3 regions of the Acetobacter papayae genome follow, and region 1 is predicted to be linked to each of the others. Evidence: predicted binding sites of a transcription regulator. Region 1 holds the regulator's gene; each other region holds the start of a gene.
What was found. The regulator LexA, encoded in region 1, represses DNA repair genes until DNA is damaged. The targets are predictions, from matches to a motif close to TGTTCTANNTANGTTC.
Positions count from the first base shown of each region.

Region 1 (6,505 bases):
CGCAGGGCAGGGGCGGCGGGGCGGTCTGCATCTGGCTGTAGGGTAGCCAGATATGGGGCAGGCCCTGCTCGTACCATGCGGGGGCCGGTGTCAGGGGGGCATGGGCCGCGTGAGTGTTGGAAGAAGCGGTATTCATGCGCGTGTCCTAGCTGGAAGATTGACCGAAGGCGCGCGCTCCGGCACCAAGTCGTGTCATGATGCGGTTTGATGATCTGTTTCTTAAAGGGCTGGATACTCTCGCCGGGCAGGGCCGTCTACGGTCGTGCCGGGACTGGCGTGCCGAGGGTGGTGCGTTCCTGCGGCAGGGTGCCGAGGGTGCGAGCGTGGTGGATTTTTCCTCCAACGACTATCTGGGCCTGCGCACGCACCCTCTGCTGGCTGAACGCGGGGCGGAGTGGGGGCGGCTTTTTGGTAGCGGCAGTGGGGCATCGCGGCTGGTTACAGGCTCCATGCCTGCCACCCGTGGGCTGGAAAACAGGCTGGCAGCGCTCAAGGGCATGCAGGCTGCACGGATTTTTTCTTCCGGCTGGCAGGCTAACGCATCCATAGTGCCTGCTCTTGCCAGCCTGTCGCGGCAGGTGACGGGGGCTCCGGCCACGGTTCTGGCAGACAGGCTCATGCATGCCAGCCTGTATCAGGGCTGTGCGGCTGCGGGTATCAGGCCGGTCAGGTTCCGTCATAACGATATGGAGCACCTGCGCGCCGTGCTGGAACAGGCCGCAGGGCCGGGTCTGCGGCTGATCCTGACGGAAAGCGTGTTCAGCATGGATGGCGACCGTGCCGATCTGGAAACGCTGCATGCCCTTGCCCGCCAGTATAATGCGTTTTTGTGTGTGGATGAGGCGCATGCCACGGGTATTCTGGGGGCACAGGGCAAGGGGCTTGTGGCCGGGCGGGCAGATCTGGTCGTGGGCACTTTCAGCAAGGGGCTGGGCAGTATGGGGGCGTTTGTAGCGGCCTCGGATGCTGTGTGCCGCTGGCTGGAAAACGCGGCCTCGGGGTTTGTGTTTTCCACTGCACCGTCACCTCTGGTGCTGGGGGCGGTGGACGCGGCGCTGGACCTGCTGCCGGGCATGGACCACTCCCGTGCTCATGTGGCTGAACTGGCAGACCTGTTTCGCCAGCGTATGACCGAACAGGGGCTGGATGTCGGCCCGTCATCCACGCAGATCGTGCCGGTTATTGTCGGGCGCGAACAGGATGCCCTGGCGCTTGCCCGTGCGGTCGAACAGGCTGGTTTTCTGGCCGTAGCCATTCGCCCGCCCACGGTGCCGCCGGGTGCCTGTCGCCTGCGTGTGGTGCTGCATGCACACCACACCCATGAGCAGGTGGAAGCGCTGGCTACAGCCATTATACAGGCCAGCCGGAGCCTGCCTCATGACTGACCCCCGTGTGGTGCTGGTTCATGGCTGGGGTTTTGGACCTGCGTTCTGGGCCCCGCTGCGCGAAAGGTTGGGCTGGTCTGATGTTACCGTGGCCGATTTAGGCTTTTTCGGCGGCGGGCAGGGGGTGGACCCGACATCGCTGGCGGCGTTCTGTCAGGCGGGTGGCCCTGTGCTGGCCGTAGGACATTCACTGGGCTTTTTGTGGCTGGCCAGTCAGGTGAGCTTACCGGAAGGCAGTTTTCTGGCAGGGATCAATGCTTTTGGCTGCTTTGCAGCACGGCCAGATTTTTCCGCCGGTGTAGCGCCGCGCGTGCTGGGGCGTATGGTACAGGGACTGGACAGGACTCCCCTGACCGTTGTGAACGATTTTCGCGCGCGTTGTGGCGCTGCGCCTCTAGCCGAGGAAATGGCGCTGGATGTGCCTGCTCTCACCGCAGGGCTGGCCCTTTTGCGCGAGGGCGATGCCCGCACCTCGCTGGCAGGTATGCAGGGGCGTGTGGCCGTGCTGGCCGGGCAGGAAGACCCGATCGTGCCTCAGGCCATGACCGTGGCGTCCCTGCCAGGAACGCTTGATCCCCTCTGGGCAAAAGGGGGGCACCTGCTGCCACAGACCGACCCGGACACCTGCGCTGCTTTTGTGGAGCGGTGCCGCCAGACAATGCGGGAGATGCCGTTATGACCGGTTCCTTGACAGGAGAAACACCGCAGCCCGTTACGCTACGGCAGGCGCATATCCGCGACCGTTTTGATGGCGCGCAGGGCTATGACGAGGCTGCAACACTCCAGCGGGTGGCGGCGCGCACTCTGGCGGGCGATCTGGCGCACACTATGGCCGAGCGGGCGCATACACCTTTGCGCGTGCTGGAAATTGGCTGTGGCACTGGCTTTTTGAGTGCGCAGCTATGTGCCCTGTGGCCGCAGGCCCATATTCTGGCGACGGATTACGCCCCACAGATGCTTGAGCGTGTCACTGCCCGGCTGGGTACGCGGGTGGATGTCCGGTTGATGGACGCCGCTATGCCGGATATCGGCGGCCCGTTTGATGTCATTTGCGGCAATCTGGTGCTGCAATGGCTGGATAACCCAGCTGAAGCCCTGAACCGGCTGGCGGGCCTGCTGGCACCCGGTGGCGTGCTGGCGGTTTCGACCCTGCGCGCGGGCACGTTTGCCGAGTGGCAGACAGCGTGTGAGCAGGAAGGGCAGAGGCCCGCAACGCCTGCTTACCCGGATATGGCGGCATTGGCCCTTTGGGTGCCGTATCCTTGTCAGGGCGTATGGCGGGCTGAGCGCTGTGTGCAGGCCTTTGGCACGGGGCTGGATTTTGTCCGGCATCTGAAGGCAACCGGAGCCAATACGCCGCGGGCAGATGCCTCAGGCATGAGTGCCGGGGCGCTGAGGCGTGTGGCCACCCGTTTTGAGGAAAGCGGCGCTGCCGTAACGTGGGAACTGGCATATGGGTGTTTCCGACGCCCGGCGCGTGCGGGTGTGTTCGTAACCGGAACCGATACCGGTGTGGGCAAAACGCTGGTTTCGGCCTGTCTGGTGCGGCGCTGGCAGGCGCTATACTGGAAGCCCCTGCAAAGCGGGCTTGCGGATGAGGAAGGCGATACCCCGACTGTTTCCAGACTGGCAGGGGGAGAGTCCATGCAGGGGCAGGGCGTGCGGTGTTTCCCACCCGCCGGGGCCTATCAGGCCTCGCTATCTCCCGAAGCAGCCGCGCGTGCGGAAGGTGTGACGATCGACCCCGCCCTGCTGGCCCTGCCTATGGAGGCGCCGCAGCAACCGCTTGTGGTGGAAGGGGCTGGCGGTTTGATGGTGCCAGTGACGGACGAGATCATGATGGTCGATCTGGCGCAGCGTTGGGGGCTGCCTGTTGTGCTGGTGGCACGCAGTGGGCTGGGCACGCTCAATCATACGCTGCTCAGCCTTGAGGCCCTGCGTGCCCGAGGTATTGCCGTGGCAGGTGTGGTGCTGAATGGCCCGCCCAACCCGGAAAACAGCCGTACGATTGCCGATAAGGGTAAGGTGCGGATTCTGGCCGAAATCCCGCATGAAGCCGAGCTAGATGCTCCGACCGTGGAGAGGCTGGCAGCCCTGCTTCCGCCATGGTCAGAGATTGCTGGCGCGTAAGGCGCTGCTTCCCCCGTAAGGGGAGCCGCCAGAGGGGCTGGCGGCTGAACCTGTGTATGAAGGCGGTTAGTACTGCCGCAGCAGGCCGCTGAGCTGGCCTTGGATGCGGAGCCGGTCGGCGGGAACAATCCGTGTTTCGTAGCGTGCATTTGCGGGTTCAAGCGCAATCATGCCGCCTTTGCGGCGCAGGCGCTTGAGCGTGACTTCGCTTTCATCAATCAGGGCCACGATAATCTGCCCGTTTTCGGCCTGATCGGTCTTGCGGATGATCACCTGATCTCCATCCATGATACCGGCTTCGATCATGGAATCGCCAGCGACTTCCAGCGCGTAATATTCGCCGTTGCCCAGCATGGCCGCAGGCACGCTCAGGCTGGCCCCTGCGGAGGCCACGGCCTCAATCGGCAGGCCGGCGGCAATACGGCCGTAGAGCGGCACCTTGATGGTTTCCTGCTCGTTTTCCTGTGCGGGGCGGTTAAAGCGCGCACGAATTACGTTAGCGGGCAGTTCTGCCTCGGCTCCCGGCAACTGAATGACCTCGAGCGCACGAGCACGGTGATGGTGGCGGCGCAGAAAACCGCGCTCTTCCAGCCCCGAAATCAGGCGGTGAATACCTGATTTGGAGCGCAGGCCCATGGCTTCGCGCATTTCGTCAAAGGAAGGGGAAAAGCCCGTTTGCCTGAGGTGCGAATCAATGAACAGAAGAAGTTTGTGCTGTTTGCGTGTCAGCATTTCGCACCCCGGAAAGCAAGTGAAAAAATCGGGAAAGCCCGCTTTTTGTTCTATGTAAGTTCTCGTTTTCTGTCAATTGCTTCCCGGTGGTTCCGCTCAATTTCTTTGCGGTGATTGCGGCTTTGGGCGGGTCATGAAAGACGCACGATCTGGCATGGGCTCCCTGCCGCCGCCGCCGGGGCATGGGGGGCGCGGATGATAAGGGCCTGGCTCTGCGCCAGAATGTGAAGCTGTGCGGAGTCCTGACTGGCGAAAGGCGTGACAACGGGCAGGCTGTCGGGTGCTGGAGCGTTGGACAATGTGGCACGCAGGAAATCCTGCCGCTGGTCGTTCGGGCCGACATCCACACCCAGTATGGCCGGTTCGGTGGGGAGCGTGTCAGCAACAGCCATGCCCATCATGCGCTGGATGGCGGGGGCCACAAACACCGTGGAACAGACCAGCGCTGCCACCGGGTTGCCCGGCAGGCCGATGATGGGGGTAGAGCCGATATGCCCCGAAAGCAGGGGCTTGCCGGGTCGCATGGCGATTTTCCAGAAATCGAGCGTGAGGCCGATATCGGTCAGCGACTGGCGGACAAGGTCATAGGCCCCGACACTGGCACCACCTATCGTCACCAGCATGTCGCTCTGGCGCGCTTGGGCAAAGGCTTCGGTCAGGGAGCGTGTGGTGTCCCGTGCGGAGGGGAGCATGAGCACCTCGGCTCCGGCCTGTTGCAGGCAGGCCGTCACCATGAACAGTGCGGAATTGAAAATACCATCCTCACGAACGGGGTCGCCGGGCAGGGCAATTTCATCTCCCGTGCTCAGAACGCTTACGCGCGGTTTGCGGGTGACGGTCAGCCACGCATGCCCACTCGCCGCCGCAAGGCCGATTTCCTTGGGGCCGAGTCTGGTGCCCGCTTGCAGCAGGCATGTGCCCTGAGCGAAATCCTGCCCCTGCATGCGAATAAACCGGCCTGCGGCAGAGGCGTGTGTGAGGGTGATCCGGTCTCCCTCGCGCTGCGTGTTTTCCTGAATGATAACCGTATCGGCTCCGGCGGGGATCTGGCTGCCGGTGAAAAGCCGCACGCACTCGCCCGGCTGGATGACATGCGCCGTGGGGTGGCCTGCAGGGGCTTCGGCTATAACATGGAGTACAGCGCCTTCTGTGGCGTCCTGTGCGCGGGCGGCATAGCCATCCATGGCGGAAACCGACACAGGCGGATTGGCCCGGCGGGCGTGCACATCAAGGCCGAGAACACGCCCAAGCGCGCTGCCGAGTGGCACGGTTTCCTGCCCGCAGGCGACAATGCCCGACAGGATCCGTGCGCGCGCTGTGGCCACATCAAGCATAAATTATTCTCCTTTTGCTGCCCGAGGTACTGTTTTGGTGCAAGAAAGCTTGACCTTTTTCTTTTGTATGGCATTTTGCGGCCACTTGAACATCGCCGGAGCCGCATGTCCGGTTCCGTAAACACGCTCTGCCGAGGAAATCATGGCCAAGACCAATGTCATCAAGATCCGTCTCGTTTCGACGGCCGACACGGGTTACTTCTACGTGACCAAAAAGAATGCCCGCGCTCACACGGGCAAGATGGAACTCAAGAAGTACGATCCCGTCGCGCGCAAGCACGTCGTTTTCCGCGAAGCCAAGATTAAATAAATCTAGCGGAACGGGGCGGGCGGCATAGCCGCCTGTTACGGTGGGCTTTGTTCCACACAACGAAAAACGGCGCCTCAGGGCGCCGTTTTTCGTTCTAGGCCAGACAAGCCGCGCGTGATCAGAATAAAGGGTCATGCCGGTCATAGGGAATGACGATATCGTTCTTGTCGGCCATGTTCATCATGGCGCGGGCGCGTTCATCCAGAATATCGGTATCGAGAGACTGTTCTTTCAGGCCGTTGACGCGCCGCCGCCATGCGGCCTGTTCGGTCAGGGCGTCCTGCTGTGCCTGCTGTGCCTGTGCCAGCAGGCCAAGCTGCTGCTGATATGCCTGCATGCCATGGTCGCCCTGCGTGGCGTTCCAGCCGAAATACACCGTAATTCCGAGGAATACGGTGGGCGGTACGACAGCGCGAACAACACGGCGAATAAAGCGGCCTATCTGCACGTTTTCCAGTCCTGCTTGTAAAATGTGCGAAGTACAGCACCTTTACAGTACTAAACCACATATGCAGGCCGGTAAAGGGAATTGCAGCGCGCCGGATTGCCGGGGCTGGAGCCGGGTGCGGGGCCCCCCCCCCGGGGGGGCCCCCCGGGGGGGGGGGGGGGGGGGT
Region 1 is NZ_JBDNWF010000001.1:23,906-30,410, forward strand. It holds gene ABF757_RS00085 (adenosylmethionine--8-amino-7-oxononanoate transaminase) at 1-136, opposite strand, end outside; gene ABF757_RS00090 (aminotransferase class I/II-fold pyridoxal phosphate-dependent enzyme) at 195-1,385, shown strand; gene ABF757_RS00095 (alpha/beta fold hydrolase) at 1,378-2,064, shown strand; gene bioD (dethiobiotin synthase) at 2,061-3,515, shown strand; gene lexA (transcriptional repressor LexA) at 3,582-4,247, opposite strand; gene ABF757_RS00110 (molybdopterin molybdotransferase MoeA) at 4,379-5,581, opposite strand; gene rpmG (50S ribosomal protein L33) at 5,724-5,891, shown strand; gene ABF757_RS00120 (FtsB family cell division protein) at 6,010-6,339, opposite strand.

Region 2 (6,505 bases), on a different contig from region 1:
CATCCAGCGCCGAGGCGGCTTTCTGTTCCGCCGCATGGGCCTGCAGGGAGGACACCGCATCGGACAGGATGCTCGGGTCGGATTTCAGCGCCTCGCGCACGATGGAAACGATTTCCGCCCGTTGGGCCGGGGTAAAGCTGCTCTGCCCGGTTGCGGGTGTGGCGGCCGTGGCCGCCTGAGCACCGGAGGGAAGGGCTGCCGCCGGGGCAATCGACAGGGCCGCCAGCACGGCAAGTCCCGCACGGGCGGGGCGAAAAAACGAGGCGAGTGCGCGCATAAGGTTGGGTACTCCGTAAAACGGGATGGTATGGCACGAGCGCGGGCTCTCGCAAGGGGGGCCGTGGCCTGTGCGCGCGCATGTCTGTTGCTGCCCGCAAGAAAGCAGGTTAATCGAAAAGAAGATGGAAAAGAGACGTCCGCCCGCCGGGTGGGCCTATCAACGGAGATATCAAGGCGTGGCTGCCCGATTCAAGACTAACCGTTACGTCCAGACCCGTTCCCGCCTGCCGGGGCGTCTGCGCGGGGCGGCGCTCGCGCTGGCCATGACAGGCTCCCTGACGGCCTGCAGCGCTGATCCCTATCTGACACAGGCAAAGGTTACAGGCTTTACCGGCTCTGTCGCGGCGGATGACCCGCGCGCGGTGCTGGTCGCGCGTGACGTGCTGGCGCAGGGTGGTAACGCGGCGGATGCGGCGGCGGCACTGGGCATGGCGCTGGCGGTTACGCTGCCTTCGCGCGCGGCGCTGGGCGGCGGTGGCGCGTGTCTGGCCTGGAAACCGGGCGAGGCACAGGGGCAGGCTTTTGTGTTCCTTCCCAAGGCAGGCAGCATGGTGGCCAGTGCCGCTCCTCAGCCGGTTTTTGTAAAGGGCCGCAGGGTTGCGGTTGCGACACCAGCCGGTGTGACGGATCGCCCGGCTTCGGTGCCGATGCTCGCACGCGGACTGTTTCTGATGCAGATGCGCTATGGCAGCGTGGACTTTGCTGACCTGATCGCCCCCGCACGCGATATGGCCGCACGGGGTGTGGTGGTGAGCGGCCTGCTGGCATCGGACCTCAAGGTGGTGCGTTCCGCCCTGCTGGCGGATGAAAAGGCCCGTGACATTTTCGGTAATGGCTCGGGCGATGTGCTGGGCATGAACGACATACTGGTGCAGACCCGGCTTGGCGGCGCGCTGGAGCGCCTGCGCATTGCCGGTGTGGGCGACCTGTATAACGGTGCGCTGGGCCAGACCTTTATTGAAGGTGCACAGGAAGCCGGTGCGGGGCTGACAGCAGCCGACCTGCGCACGAGTGTTGCCACAGCGCTCAAGCCGCTGACGATCCATGTGGATGGGGTGGATATCAGCACTCTGCCGCCGCCAGCCGATGGCGGGCTGGGTATGGCTGCGGCCTATCTGGCCGGTGGGCAGGGTATCCATGCCGAGCAGGTTGTAGCGGGCTGGCGCGCGCGCGCGGGTGGCGCGGGTGCGGCTGTCAGCACTGCCGATGCACAGGCCCTGCTCAATTCCGGCGCACTGCCTTCGGGCGGGTCTTTGCCGCCGCTGCCCGCATCCACCACGTTTGTGGTGACAGATCGGCAGGGCCTGTCGGTGGGTTGTGCCCTGACCATGGATAACCTGTTCGGCACTGGCCGCGTGGCGGGCTCGACCGGTATCGTGCTGGGGGCTTCACCCGCGCGCAGGCCGCTGCCGCTGCTGCCTGTGGGCATTGCCCATGCGGGTGGGCAGTTCCGGGCCGTGGCTGCGGCTTCGGGGCAGAATGTGGCGGCGGATACGGCTGCCATTGCCCTGCGTTCTGCTGTGGCCGGGGTTGTTCCGCAGGTGGTGGATGGTGTGGGCCGGGCCAATTTTGTGTCCTGCCCGGCGGGTCTGCCGGGTGCGGGTGCGTGCTTTGGCTGGACAGACCCGCGTGGTTCAGGCCTTGCGGTGCCTTCCCGCTCTGTTCACTAACGTGACGGTTTGACAATGCGCACCCTCCGGTTTGCAGGCCTCAGGCTTACGGATCGGGGGGCGTGTGCCGCTTGGGCGGTGGGGTTGGCTTTCTCTCTTGCAAATGTTTCCTTTTGTTCTAAAAGAACAAAAGGAGATCAAATTCTTAATGTGGTGCGCAGGCGGTAGCCCGCGCGCGTTGCGGCGCGATCACGGCGGAGGATGACAGGTATGGACAAGGCAAAAGCTCTTGAAGGCGCTCTGGGGCAGATCGAACGGGCGTTCGGCAAGGGGTCCGTCATGCGGCTGGGCCAGCGCCCGAAAGAACAGACCGATGTGATCTCGACCGGGTCTCTGGGGCTGGATATTGCACTGGGTATCGGCGGTCTGCCGCGTGGCCGCGTGGTGGAAATTTACGGGCCGGAAAGCTCGGGCAAGACCACGCTGGCCCTGCACGCCATTGCCGAAGCCCAGAAAAAAGGCGGCACCTGCGCCTTTATCGATGCCGAGCACGCGCTCGACCCCGGCTATGCCCGCAAGCTGGGTGTGGATATTGACAACCTGCTGATCAGCCAGCCCGATGCGGGTGAGCAGGCGCTGGAAATTGCCGATACGCTGGTGCGCTCCGGCGCGATTGACGTGCTGGTGGTAGACAGTGTTGCCGCACTCGTGCCCCGTGCCGAGCTTGAGGGCGATATGGGCGACAGCCATGTGGGCCTGCATGCCCGTCTGATGAGCCAGGCTCTGCGCAAGCTCACCGGCACGGTCGCGCGCTCCAACACGCTGATGATCTTCCTTAACCAGATCCGCCTCAAGATCGGGGTCATGTTCGGCAACCCCGAAACCACCACGGGTGGCAACGCGCTGAAGTTCTATTCCTCCGTGCGTATGGATATCCGCCGGATTGGCGCGATCAAGGACAAGGACGAGGTCACGGGTAACCAGACACGCGTGAAGGTGGTCAAGAACAAGATGGCCCCGCCCTTCCGGCAGGTTGAATTCGACATCATGTATGGCGAAGGCATCAGCAAGGTGGGTGAACTGATCGACCTTGGCGTGAAAGCGGGTGTGGTGGAAAAATCGGGGGCGTGGTTCTCCTATGACAGCCAGCGCATCGGGCAGGGGCGTGAAAACGCCAAGCAGTTCCTGCGTGATCATCCCGAAATGGCCGCCGATATTGAAAAGAAAGTGCGTGAACACGCAGGCGTGGTGGCCGAAGCCATGATGGTCGCCCCGGATGCAGATGCGCACGAAGACGACGAATAAGATCAACACCACTCAAGACCGGCCCTGAAACGGGGCCGGGGTTACAGGGCCGGGGGTTTCAGCCTCGGCTCACGGCCTGCTATCAAGCCTCACCCTCAGGCGGGATAGGGCAGGAAAGCAGTTGCGCCTGTGGGTCGTAGGAAGCGAGGATTGCCCGTTCCTCGGCTGTGGGCTGTTCTTCCACAAAGCCCTGCGCCAGCCAGAACGTGCGGGCCGGGCCGGTGGAGGTCAGGGTCAGCCAGCGCAGCCCGTTTTGACGGGCAAGGCCGCGTGCGTGTTCAACGGCCTCGCGGGCATGGCCGCCGCCCCGCACCGTGGGGGCCAGCGCGATATCATGCAGGTACCATCGGTCGGCAGGCTGGGGCAGGGTCTCCAGCAGCGTATTGAGCGGCGGGCAGACAAGCCCCAGCCACGGGTGGCTTATCAGATAGCCGCTCAGTTTTCCCTCATGTTCAAGCACAAGGCAGCCTTCGGGGGCCAGCCGCAGCCTTTCGGCAAAAATGGCGGTATCCTCCGGGTAGTCGGCATGAATGGTGTCGGCCAGTGTTGTGACGGCTTCAAGATCGTCTGGCGTCATGCCGCGCCAGATGGTATTTGCACAAAAAGCGGTCATACAGGGGTTCCGTTACGGCTGAAGGTGGCGCGGGATGTGCCCTGACCGATAGGCGGCAGTAAGAAGCGGACGGCATGACACGACGACTGAGGCTGACATTACGGGTGGATGCGGACAATGCGCCAGCCCTCGGACATGGCAAGATACGTCTTCTGGAACAGATTGAGCAGACTGGCTCCATTTCAGCAGCGGGGCGGGCTATGGGCATGTCCTATCGCCGCACATGGTTGCTGGTTGATAGCGTCAACCGACTTTTTGCCGAGCCTGTCGTGGCGGCCCGTCCCGGCGGGGGCGGTGGTGCGCGCCTGACGGAAAGCGGGCGCGAGGTGCTGGCCCTGTATCGGCAGGCGGAGGAGCAGGCCACACAGGGTGCGGCAGACACCCTGCGGCGGCTGGAAGACTACCTTGCCCCGGTCGCTTCTTCATAGTTCTTCAGAAACTGCCAAGAAAAAACCCTATAAGGCTGTCACAGTGTAGGGCATGATGAATAACCCTGCCGGAACGGGCGGGCACAGTGCGGGAGAAAAACGTGTCTTCAGAGGTTCAGCGGCGTGATCTTATGCGAGGGGGGGCCGGTCTTGCCCTAGCTGCGTCTGTCGGGGGTGGTATCGGGCGCGCCCGCGCGGAAGATCTGGGCGGCGCAACGGGCACGTTTGACGATAGTACGGTTGTGCAGATCGCCCGCAGGCTGGCGGGTTCGGCCTATCGCGCGCCGGATCAGTCTTTGCCCAAAGTGCTGGACAACCTGAATTTCGACCAGTTCCGCGGCATTGCCTACCGTTCCGACCGCGCCCTGTGGGGGAATGACGGGCTGGCTTTCGACGTGGAATTTTTTCCGCGCGGCTTTCTCTACCGCCCCCGGATCGAGATTTACGAGGTCAAGGACGGTCAGTCCACGCCGGTGCCGTATTCTCCCGACCTGTTCACCTATGCGGACCCCGCTCTGCGCGTGGGAGATTCCCTCGGCTTTGCCGGGCTGCGCCTGCGCAATGCCATCAATACCCCCGGGGTGATGGAAGAATTCTGCGTCTTTTTGGGTGCATCCTATTTCCGCGCCGTGGCCAAGGGGCAGACATACGGCCTGTCAGCCCGTGGTTTTGCAGATGGCACGGGCGACCCCAAAGGCGAGGAATTCGCGCTGTTCCGGGCCTTCTGGCTGGAAAAACCCCAGCCCGGCGTGCAGTCGGTGGTTATTCATGCGCTGCTCGACAGCCCTTCGCTGGCCGGAGCGTTCCGCTTTACCATCCGCCCGGGGGATGCCACGGTTTTTGACGTGCAGAGCACGCTGTTCCCCCGCACCACCATTGCTCAGGGCGGTATCGCCCCGCAGACGGGCATGTTCTATTTCGATGCCAATGATCGCAATCATGTGGATGATTGGCGTCCCGCGGCCCATGATAGCGAAGCCCTACAGATGTGGACCGGCGCGGACCAGCAGTTGTTCCGCCCGCTGCGTAACCCGTTGGATCTGCAGGTTTCCACGTTCTCGGATGTTGCGCCGCGTGGTTTCGGGCTGATGCAGCGCCGCCGCGCTTTCCATGACTTTGAAGATCTGGCCCTGCATTACGAAAAACGGCCGTCGCTCTGGGTGGAACCCATTGGCGACTGGGGGGCTGGCTGGGTCGATCTGGTGGAAATTCCTACCCCTAACGAGGTGAACGACAATATCGTCTCGTTCTGGCGGCCCAAGGAGCCACTGCGCGCTGGCAAGGAATACAGCTACACCTACCGCATGTACTGGGGGTGGGATGTGCCCTTCCCCACACCGATGGCGCGTGTGGGGGCAACCCGCGTGGGCGGCGTGACGGACGACCCGGATGCCCGCTTTTTCGCGCTGGATTTTGCCGGAGCACCGTTCGACCATCTGCCCAAGGATACGCATTTCCATGCCGTGCCCAAGACATCGGCCGGAACCGTGCGCAACGTGGTGGTAGAACCCAATCCCGAGATCAACGGCGTCCGCGTGACGTTCTCCTTCGCGCCGGGCGATGCCAAGGTGGCTGACCTGTCCTGCGTTCTGGAAACCGATTCAGGCCCGATTTCCGAGCAGTGGCTCTACCGATGGACACCATGAGCGGTACCACGGAGCAGGAAACTTCGTTCCACGCCCTGCCGCCTGAAGCGCCTCTGGCCATGCCGGTGCAGGATCTGCATGCCCGGCCTGACCGTGAAGGGCGTGGGCGCAGGCCTGCGACCTCGCCGCGCAGCATTGCTCTGCGGCGGTTGGCGGTAATCGGCTCTGCCCTGCTTATGACCGCCTATGGTGCATGGCGGACGCATAAGGTGATGGATGACGGGGGCGGCATGTCCACGCTGGGCGTCATCATGCTGGTGCTGTTCGTCGCCCTGTTCATGTGGATTGCGCTGGCGTTTACGTCTTCCGTGGCGGGGTTCTGCTCGCTGGTGCTGCGGGGCGGTCTGGGGCTGGGTATCAGCCGTTCCGGCCCCCTGCCCCGGCTTGAGCGGCGCACCGCTCTGCTGCTGCCAACCTATAATGAGCCGCCTGAGCGTGTCATGGCGGGGCTGAAGGCCATTTACACAAGCCTTGAGCAGACAGGCCAGCTTGCCGCGTTCGACCTGTTCATTCTGTCCGATACGACCAACCCGGATGTGTGGGTGCAGGAAGAGGCCGCTTTTCTGGCCCTGCGCGCCAGCACGGGTGGGACGCAGCGTATTTTCTACCGCCGCCGCCATGCCA
Region 2 is NZ_JBDNWF010000043.1:4,251-10,755, forward strand. It holds gene ABF757_RS10905 (DsbA family protein) at 1-277, opposite strand, end outside; gene ABF757_RS10910 (gamma-glutamyltransferase) at 456-1,949, shown strand; gene recA (recombinase RecA) at 2,160-3,194, shown strand; gene ABF757_RS10920 (GNAT family N-acetyltransferase) at 3,277-3,807, opposite strand; gene ABF757_RS10925 (winged helix-turn-helix domain-containing protein) at 3,882-4,235, shown strand; gene ABF757_RS10930 (OpgD/OpgG family glucan biosynthesis protein) at 4,337-5,881, shown strand; gene mdoH (glucans biosynthesis glucosyltransferase MdoH) at 5,869-6,505, shown strand, end outside.
Region 2: a site for LexA is predicted at 2,074-2,089, ahead of recA (recombinase RecA). Genes of this name have one in related genera too.

Region 3 (6,505 bases), on a different contig from region 1:
GGTAATATACAGGCTGGAATTCATGCATGACAGAATGGCGCTCAGCACCACAACGCGCATCATCAGCCCGGCACCGGGCACGCCCATACGGTCCATGGCCGCGACAAAAGGCGACCGGCCGGAAATAATCGTATCCCACGGCACCACAATCAGGATCATGCCTACAGCCAGAACATAAAACAGCGTTACACGCAGCCCCAGACTACGCGTAACGCGGTCTATGCTTTTTTCTGATTCACTGGATTCCGCCGCTGCGACGGTAGCAATTTCCGCCCCCATCATGCTGAACAGAATGGTTGGGACGATGGACAGCACCGTCAGCAAACCATGAGGTACCAGACCGCCATGCCCCACAAGATTATCGCGCACCGAAACACCCGGCCCGAAAACATGCAGCACATATAAAAGGCTCAGCCCCACAAAGGCGAGAATGCTGAAAACCTTCACACCGGAAAGCCAGAACTCACATTCGCCAAAAACACGTGGTGCAGCAAAATTGATCGCCTTGAGCACGGCCAGCTGTATAAGGGCCAGTAGCCAGACCGGCAGGTTTACCCAGTCCTGCAACAGAATGGCCCCTGCTATCGCCTCGCTGCCCAGCACCACCACCCAGAAAAACCAGTAAAGCCAGCCAGCGGTAAAACCGATCCTGTCGCCATGGGCGATGCGGATATAGGCCACAAACGACCCCTGACGCGGGTTGTTCACCACCATTTCGCCAAGCATCCGCATAACCAGCATAACCAGCGCGCCAACGCCCAGATAGGCCAGCAGCACCGCTGGCCCCGTGGCTACTATGGCAGCACTGCTCCCAACAAACAGCCCCGCGCCAATCGTGCCGCCAAGGGCGATCATAGCGATATGCCGGTTCCGAAGACCCGCGCCCGATTTGACGGGCTGTGCGGTCTTTGCCTGTGCCATGCGGAAAATCCTTTACTGTCGCCCGATCTCTATAGTGTCCCTGCGTGATCGAACTGATCGATCATACTTGAAACGGAACAATATCCAAAGCGCACCGGCCCTGCCGAACACAAAGGGGACAGACAGCGCCACGAGGCAGAACCATGCCCAGTGCATGGTCTTGTCCGGCACGTCATCAGAATCGGGGGGAAACTGGAGCGGATGAGGGGAATCGAACCCCCGTATGCAGCTTGGGAAGCTGCCGTTCTACCATTGAACTACATCCGCGTGGCGAACCAGTGGCTGCCTTATAACCCCGGATCAGCGGACTGGCAATCCGAAGGGTGTATTTTCCCGCTTACTCACCCTGCGCGTCTGGGCTGACCAGATCAGACACATGCCCGCTCTCGCGCAGGGTCAACCCTTCAGGCGGCCGGGCAGGCGCGCTGCCCCGTGCAACCCGGCGCGGCAGAACAGCCTGTGTAAAGCCCAGCTTGGCAGCTTCCTTCAGGCGGGAATCTGCCTGCGCAACCTGACGGATCTCTCCCGAAAGCCCGACTTCGCCAAAATAGACCGCACCGGGGCTGGTTGGCACGCCAGTCGCGGCTGAAACCAGTGCGGCAGCCACAGCCAGATCAGCCGCCGGTTCGGCCACTTTCAGCCCTCCGGCAACGTTCAGATAGACATCCATGCCCGAAAGTTTCAGCCCGCAGCGTGTTTCCAGCACGGCCAGTAGCATGGCCAGCCGCCCGCTATCCCACCCCACCACGGCACGGCGGGGCGCACCATCTCCCCCTTTGGGCGACAGCAGGGCCTGCACTTCCAGCAGGACAGGACGTGAGCCTTCAAGCCCAGCAAACACGGCAGACCCCGCAATATTGCCGCGCCGCTCGGCTAGGAACAGCGCTGAAGGATTGCTGACTTCCTCCAACCCGCGATCCGTCATGGCGAACACACCAATTTCATCCGTTGCGCCGTAACGGTTCTTGGCGGCCCGCAAAATGCGGAACTGGTGCCCACGGTCACCCTCGAAATACATGACGGCATCCACCATGTGCTCAAGCACGCGCGGGCCTGCCAGTGCACCTTCCTTGGTGACATGCCCCACAAGGATAAGGCAAAAGCCCCGGCGCTTGGCCGAGCGGATCAGTTCAAACGCGCAGGCCCTGACCTGCGAAACCGTGCCCGGCGCACTTTCCACCGTTTCCAGCCACATGGTCTGGATAGAATCGATTACAACCACCCGCACATCGGCCTCTGCCTCGGCGGTTGCGATAATGTCAGCCACGTTGATGGAGGCGGCCAGTTCCAGCTTCGCACCTTCCACCCCCAGCCGCCGGGCGCGCAGGCGGATCTGATCCACCGCCTCTTCGCCCGAAATATACAAAACCCGCTCACCCTGCTCGGCCAGACGGCTGGCCGCCTGCAACAGCAGCGTGGATTTGCCAATACCCGGATCACCCCCGACCAGCACGACAGAGGCAGGCACCAGCCCACCGCCCAGTGCGCGATCAAGCTCCGCAATGCCTGAGCGCACGCGCGGCGGTGGCTGTACGACCCCCTGTAGCGCCTCCAGCTTGACACGCCGCCCCGGCACGGCCCGCGCGGCGGAAGATGCCGCCAGTGGCTCCACTGGCAGTTCCTCAAGGGTGTTCCATTCCTGACAGGCATCGCACTGCCCGGCCCATTTGGCATGCACGGCCCCGCAAGCGGTGCATCCGTACTGACGGGCTGGTTTTTTGGCCACGGCCACTCCTTGCTACTCCGCGCGGCACAGCCCGGCACGGCATGGCGCGGCTGTTATCCGCCCCAGCACAAAATGGAATAAAACAGGAACAAACTCAAGCCCACGCCCCATGACGCGCACAGGCACTTTGACGAACCCCCTCCATCCACGCTAGGCCAGCAGAGCGATACCGCACCCACCCACACGCGCAGGAGCAGACAGCCCCGATCCATGGATATGGCGCTTGATCTCGTGGCCGGTATAGGCCGCGCCACCCTTTCCCTTCTCCGCGCAACAGGGGCGATCACGCTCTTTGCTCTCTCGGGCCTGTCGCATATTGTCCGCCCGCCTTTTTACGGGCGGGTGTTCTGGGGCAGTTTTCTCGAAACCGGGTTTTTCTCACTGCCTGTGGTAGCACTGACAGCGCTGTTCTCGGGCGGGGTGATTGCCCTGCAATCCTATACGGGCTTTGCCCAGTATCATGCGCAAAGTGCCATTGCCGGTATTGTGGTGCTGGCCGTTACCCGTGAACTGGGCCCGGTTCTGGCGGGGCTTATGGTCGCGGGGCGTGTGGGTGCGGCCATGGCGGCCCAGATTGGCACCATGCGCGTGACCGACCAGATTGATGCGCTGGATACCCTGTCCACCAACCCCATGAAATATCTGGTGGCCCCACGGCTGCTGGCCGGGCTGGTCGCCCTGCCCCTGCTGGTGCTGATAGCCGACGTGCTGGGGGTTGCTGGGGGTTTTCTGGTGGCGGTGGTCAAGCTCGATTTTTCCGCCACTGCGTATATTACCGCCACACTCAACGCCCTGAAAACCGAGGATGTTACGGTCGGGCTGGTCAAGGCGGCACTCTTCGGGTTTCTGATAACCCTCATGGGCTGCTACCATGGCTATAACAGCAAGGGTGGGGCCGAAGGTGTGGGCTCCGCCACCACAGCCGCCGTGGTCGCGGCCTCCATTTTGCTGCTGGCCTTCGATTACCTGATAACGGACCTGTTTTTCTCGCACTGAACACCATAAGGACCGCCGCCCCGCATGACAGATGCGCCCCCGAAAATCCGTATCCGCGACCTGCACAAGTCTTTCGGCAGCAAAAAGGTGCTCGATGGTGTCACGCTGGATGTGGCGCAGGGCACCTCATGCGTGATCATCGGCGGTTCAGGTTCTGGAAAATCCGTTCTGCTGCGCTGCATTCTGGGACTGATGACCCCCGATTCCGGCAGTATTGAAATCGACGGCGAAAATATCCTGACCGCCCCGGACAGCCGCCGCGAAAGCCTACGTGGCGAAATAGGCATGCTGTTCCAGAACGCCGCCTTGTTTGACAGCCTGCCCGTATGGGAAAATGTCACCTTCGGGCTGCTGGCGCGCAAGCGCCTGTCACGCCGCAATGCCCGGAGCGAGGCTGGTGGCATTCTGGCGCAAGTCGGGCTCGATCCTTCGGTGGGAGACCTCTATCCGGCGGAACTGTCCGGGGGCATGCAAAAACGCGTAGGCCTTGCACGCGCTATCGCCGCCCGGCCTGACATGCTGTTTTTTGATGAACCTACAACCGGGCTGGACCCCATTATGGGGGCCGTTATCGACGGGCTGATTGTAAACTGCGTCAAAACGCTCGGCTCCACCGCCATAGCCATTACGCATGACATGGCCTCCGCCCAGCGCATAGGCGATCAGGCGGCCATGCTCTATCGGGGGCAACTGGTCTGGCAGGGGGCCGCCAGCACCCTGATGGACAGCGGCAACCCGTATGTAGACCAGTTCACCCACGGTCGCCGCGAAGGGCCTATCACCATGGAACTGCGGCGCTAGCGGGCGCGCAGGCGCACTTCTTGGCTTGCCCGCGCTGCGTGCGGGTGAGATAGAAAGACGAAAGAGAAACGGCCCGTTCAACCGTGGAGAAAGACAACATCATGAAACGTGCAGTCCTGTTACTGGCTTGTGCGCTGGGCCTTTCCGCGTGCGGGATGTTCCATTCGACCCCCCGCCACATTACCTCCCCCGCTCAGTTGGAAAAACTGGGGTTCCGCGCTCATATCCAGAACAGCGGCACCTGACCCGCCGCCCGGCCTGAAACTCCCTGACATCATTCCCCTTTCTTTCGGGAGGTTCACGCACGAGGCAGCCACGCAAGGCATACGGTAAAGCGGAGCTACGACAGCCCAATGCGCCATCAGCTTTTTTTCTCCTCCCTGCGCCGTCTGCCCTTGCTTGCAGGGTTGGTTCTTGCCCTGATTGCGGGCCATGGGCAGCAGGCCCACGCTGCCACAGCCACAGCGCGCACCGATACGGCCAACCCCACCCAGCCCGCAGCCAGCGGCAATGTGCCCGGCGGGCTGGCCAGCGCCTTTATCGCCCGCGCGGAAAACAGCGCACCTGACCAGACGCTGGACGACATGGAAGCGGAAATCCGCACCATTTACGATACCGGCCTGCAGGACCACGATACGGGCCATACTTCCGCCGATCTGGCCGCCCTGCTGCAACGGGCAACGGCTGTGGCCACGCAGGCCGATACACTGATGACACGGCTGAAGCCCTACCACGCCATGTACCAGAATTTTCTGGACATTCTGGGCAAGCCCCCAGCCGCGGGCGACCCAGCCGAGGCCGCCTCCATTACCGAGCAGCGCAACACGCTGACACGCCGCCAAAAAGAGGTGGATGCACGCATGATGCGGCTGAAGCTGTATCAGGCCGAAGCCCAGCAGCTTATCAGCGCTCTGCGCCAGCATGGGAGCGCCATTCAGCAGGCGACACTCTGGCAGCGTTTTCCCTCACCCTTGGGTATCAATTTCTGGTCCGGTCTGGCGGGGGCGTTCCGGCAGGACAGCACCCACCTGCATGAACTGGCCCAACAGACCGTAGCCCTGACAGGCGTTGCCTTTAGCGGCTCGCGCGTCTTCATCACGCTAGGGGGGATTGCGGGTACGGCCCTGCTTATGGCGATGTGGTTGTGCTGCCACGGCCCTGTGCGCAGGCTGGTGAGTCGCTTTGTGCCTTTTGGCCGCCTGCGCCCGATTACCGCTACCCTCGCCTGCGCCGCCATAGCCACGGCGGCATGGGGTTTTTCGTGCCAGATCCTGTGGAATATCCTGTCTTTCGACAACCCGGCAGCCCAGGGTGATCTGGCTGTTCTGGCCGACATGGTGGCGACACAGGCCCCCTTATGCGGTTTTGTGCTGGAACTGGGCTGGTGCCTGTTTTCCCGCGCGAAGGAATGGCGGGTTTTCACCATACCCGACGAACTGGCCAGAAACCTGCGCCTGTTCCCTGCATGGCTGGCCGGGGCCATGCTTGTGCGCGGCGCGTTGCGTTACATGGATACCCATAGCGGCCTATCCCTGCTTTCCGTGCAGTTGATGGATGCTGCCTTTACGCTGGCTGTCAGCCCGCTACTGTTTGCCATCCCGCGTGAGTTGCGGGTAACGGCCAATACGGAAGACGAAGACAACCCGCCCCTTGCGCAGTTGCTGCGCAGTCTGGCCATGACGGTTGCAATCGTCTGCTGGCTGGCGGTGTTTTCGGGTTATATTCCGCTGGCCTATACCATCATCTCCTGGCTGAGCATGATGAGCATCACGCTGGCGGGCCTGCTGCTGGTCTCGCTCCTGTCCAGCACGCTCTGCGCTACAACACTATGCGCGCATGGCAGTCTGGGCCAGCGCCTGACAGCACTTGGCATACCGGCGCGGCTGGTCAACCAGATCAGCGTACTTATTCCCGGCGCGGTCAACCTGCTTTTGCTGGTAGTGCTGTTTGCTGTCGCGAGTTCGGGCGGCGGGTTCGACCCTTCGCAGGTCTGGACGCAGCTTGGTTTCCTGTTCAATGGCCAGACCAATGCCGACACACATTTTGTCTCGCTCAACGCCG
Region 3 is NZ_JBDNWF010000012.1:9,830-16,334, reverse strand. It holds gene ABF757_RS05685 (amino acid permease) at 1-921, opposite strand, end outside; tRNA gene ABF757_RS05680 (tRNA-Gly) at 1,115-1,188, opposite strand; gene radA (DNA repair protein RadA) at 1,259-2,647, opposite strand; gene ABF757_RS05670 (MlaE family ABC transporter permease) at 2,858-3,643, shown strand; gene ABF757_RS05665 (ABC transporter ATP-binding protein) at 3,668-4,444, shown strand; gene ABF757_RS05660 (hypothetical protein) at 4,546-4,689, shown strand; gene ABF757_RS05655 (mechanosensitive ion channel domain-containing protein) at 4,798-6,505, shown strand, end outside.
Region 3: a site for LexA is predicted at 2,723-2,738, ahead of radA (DNA repair protein RadA). Genes of this name have one in related genera too.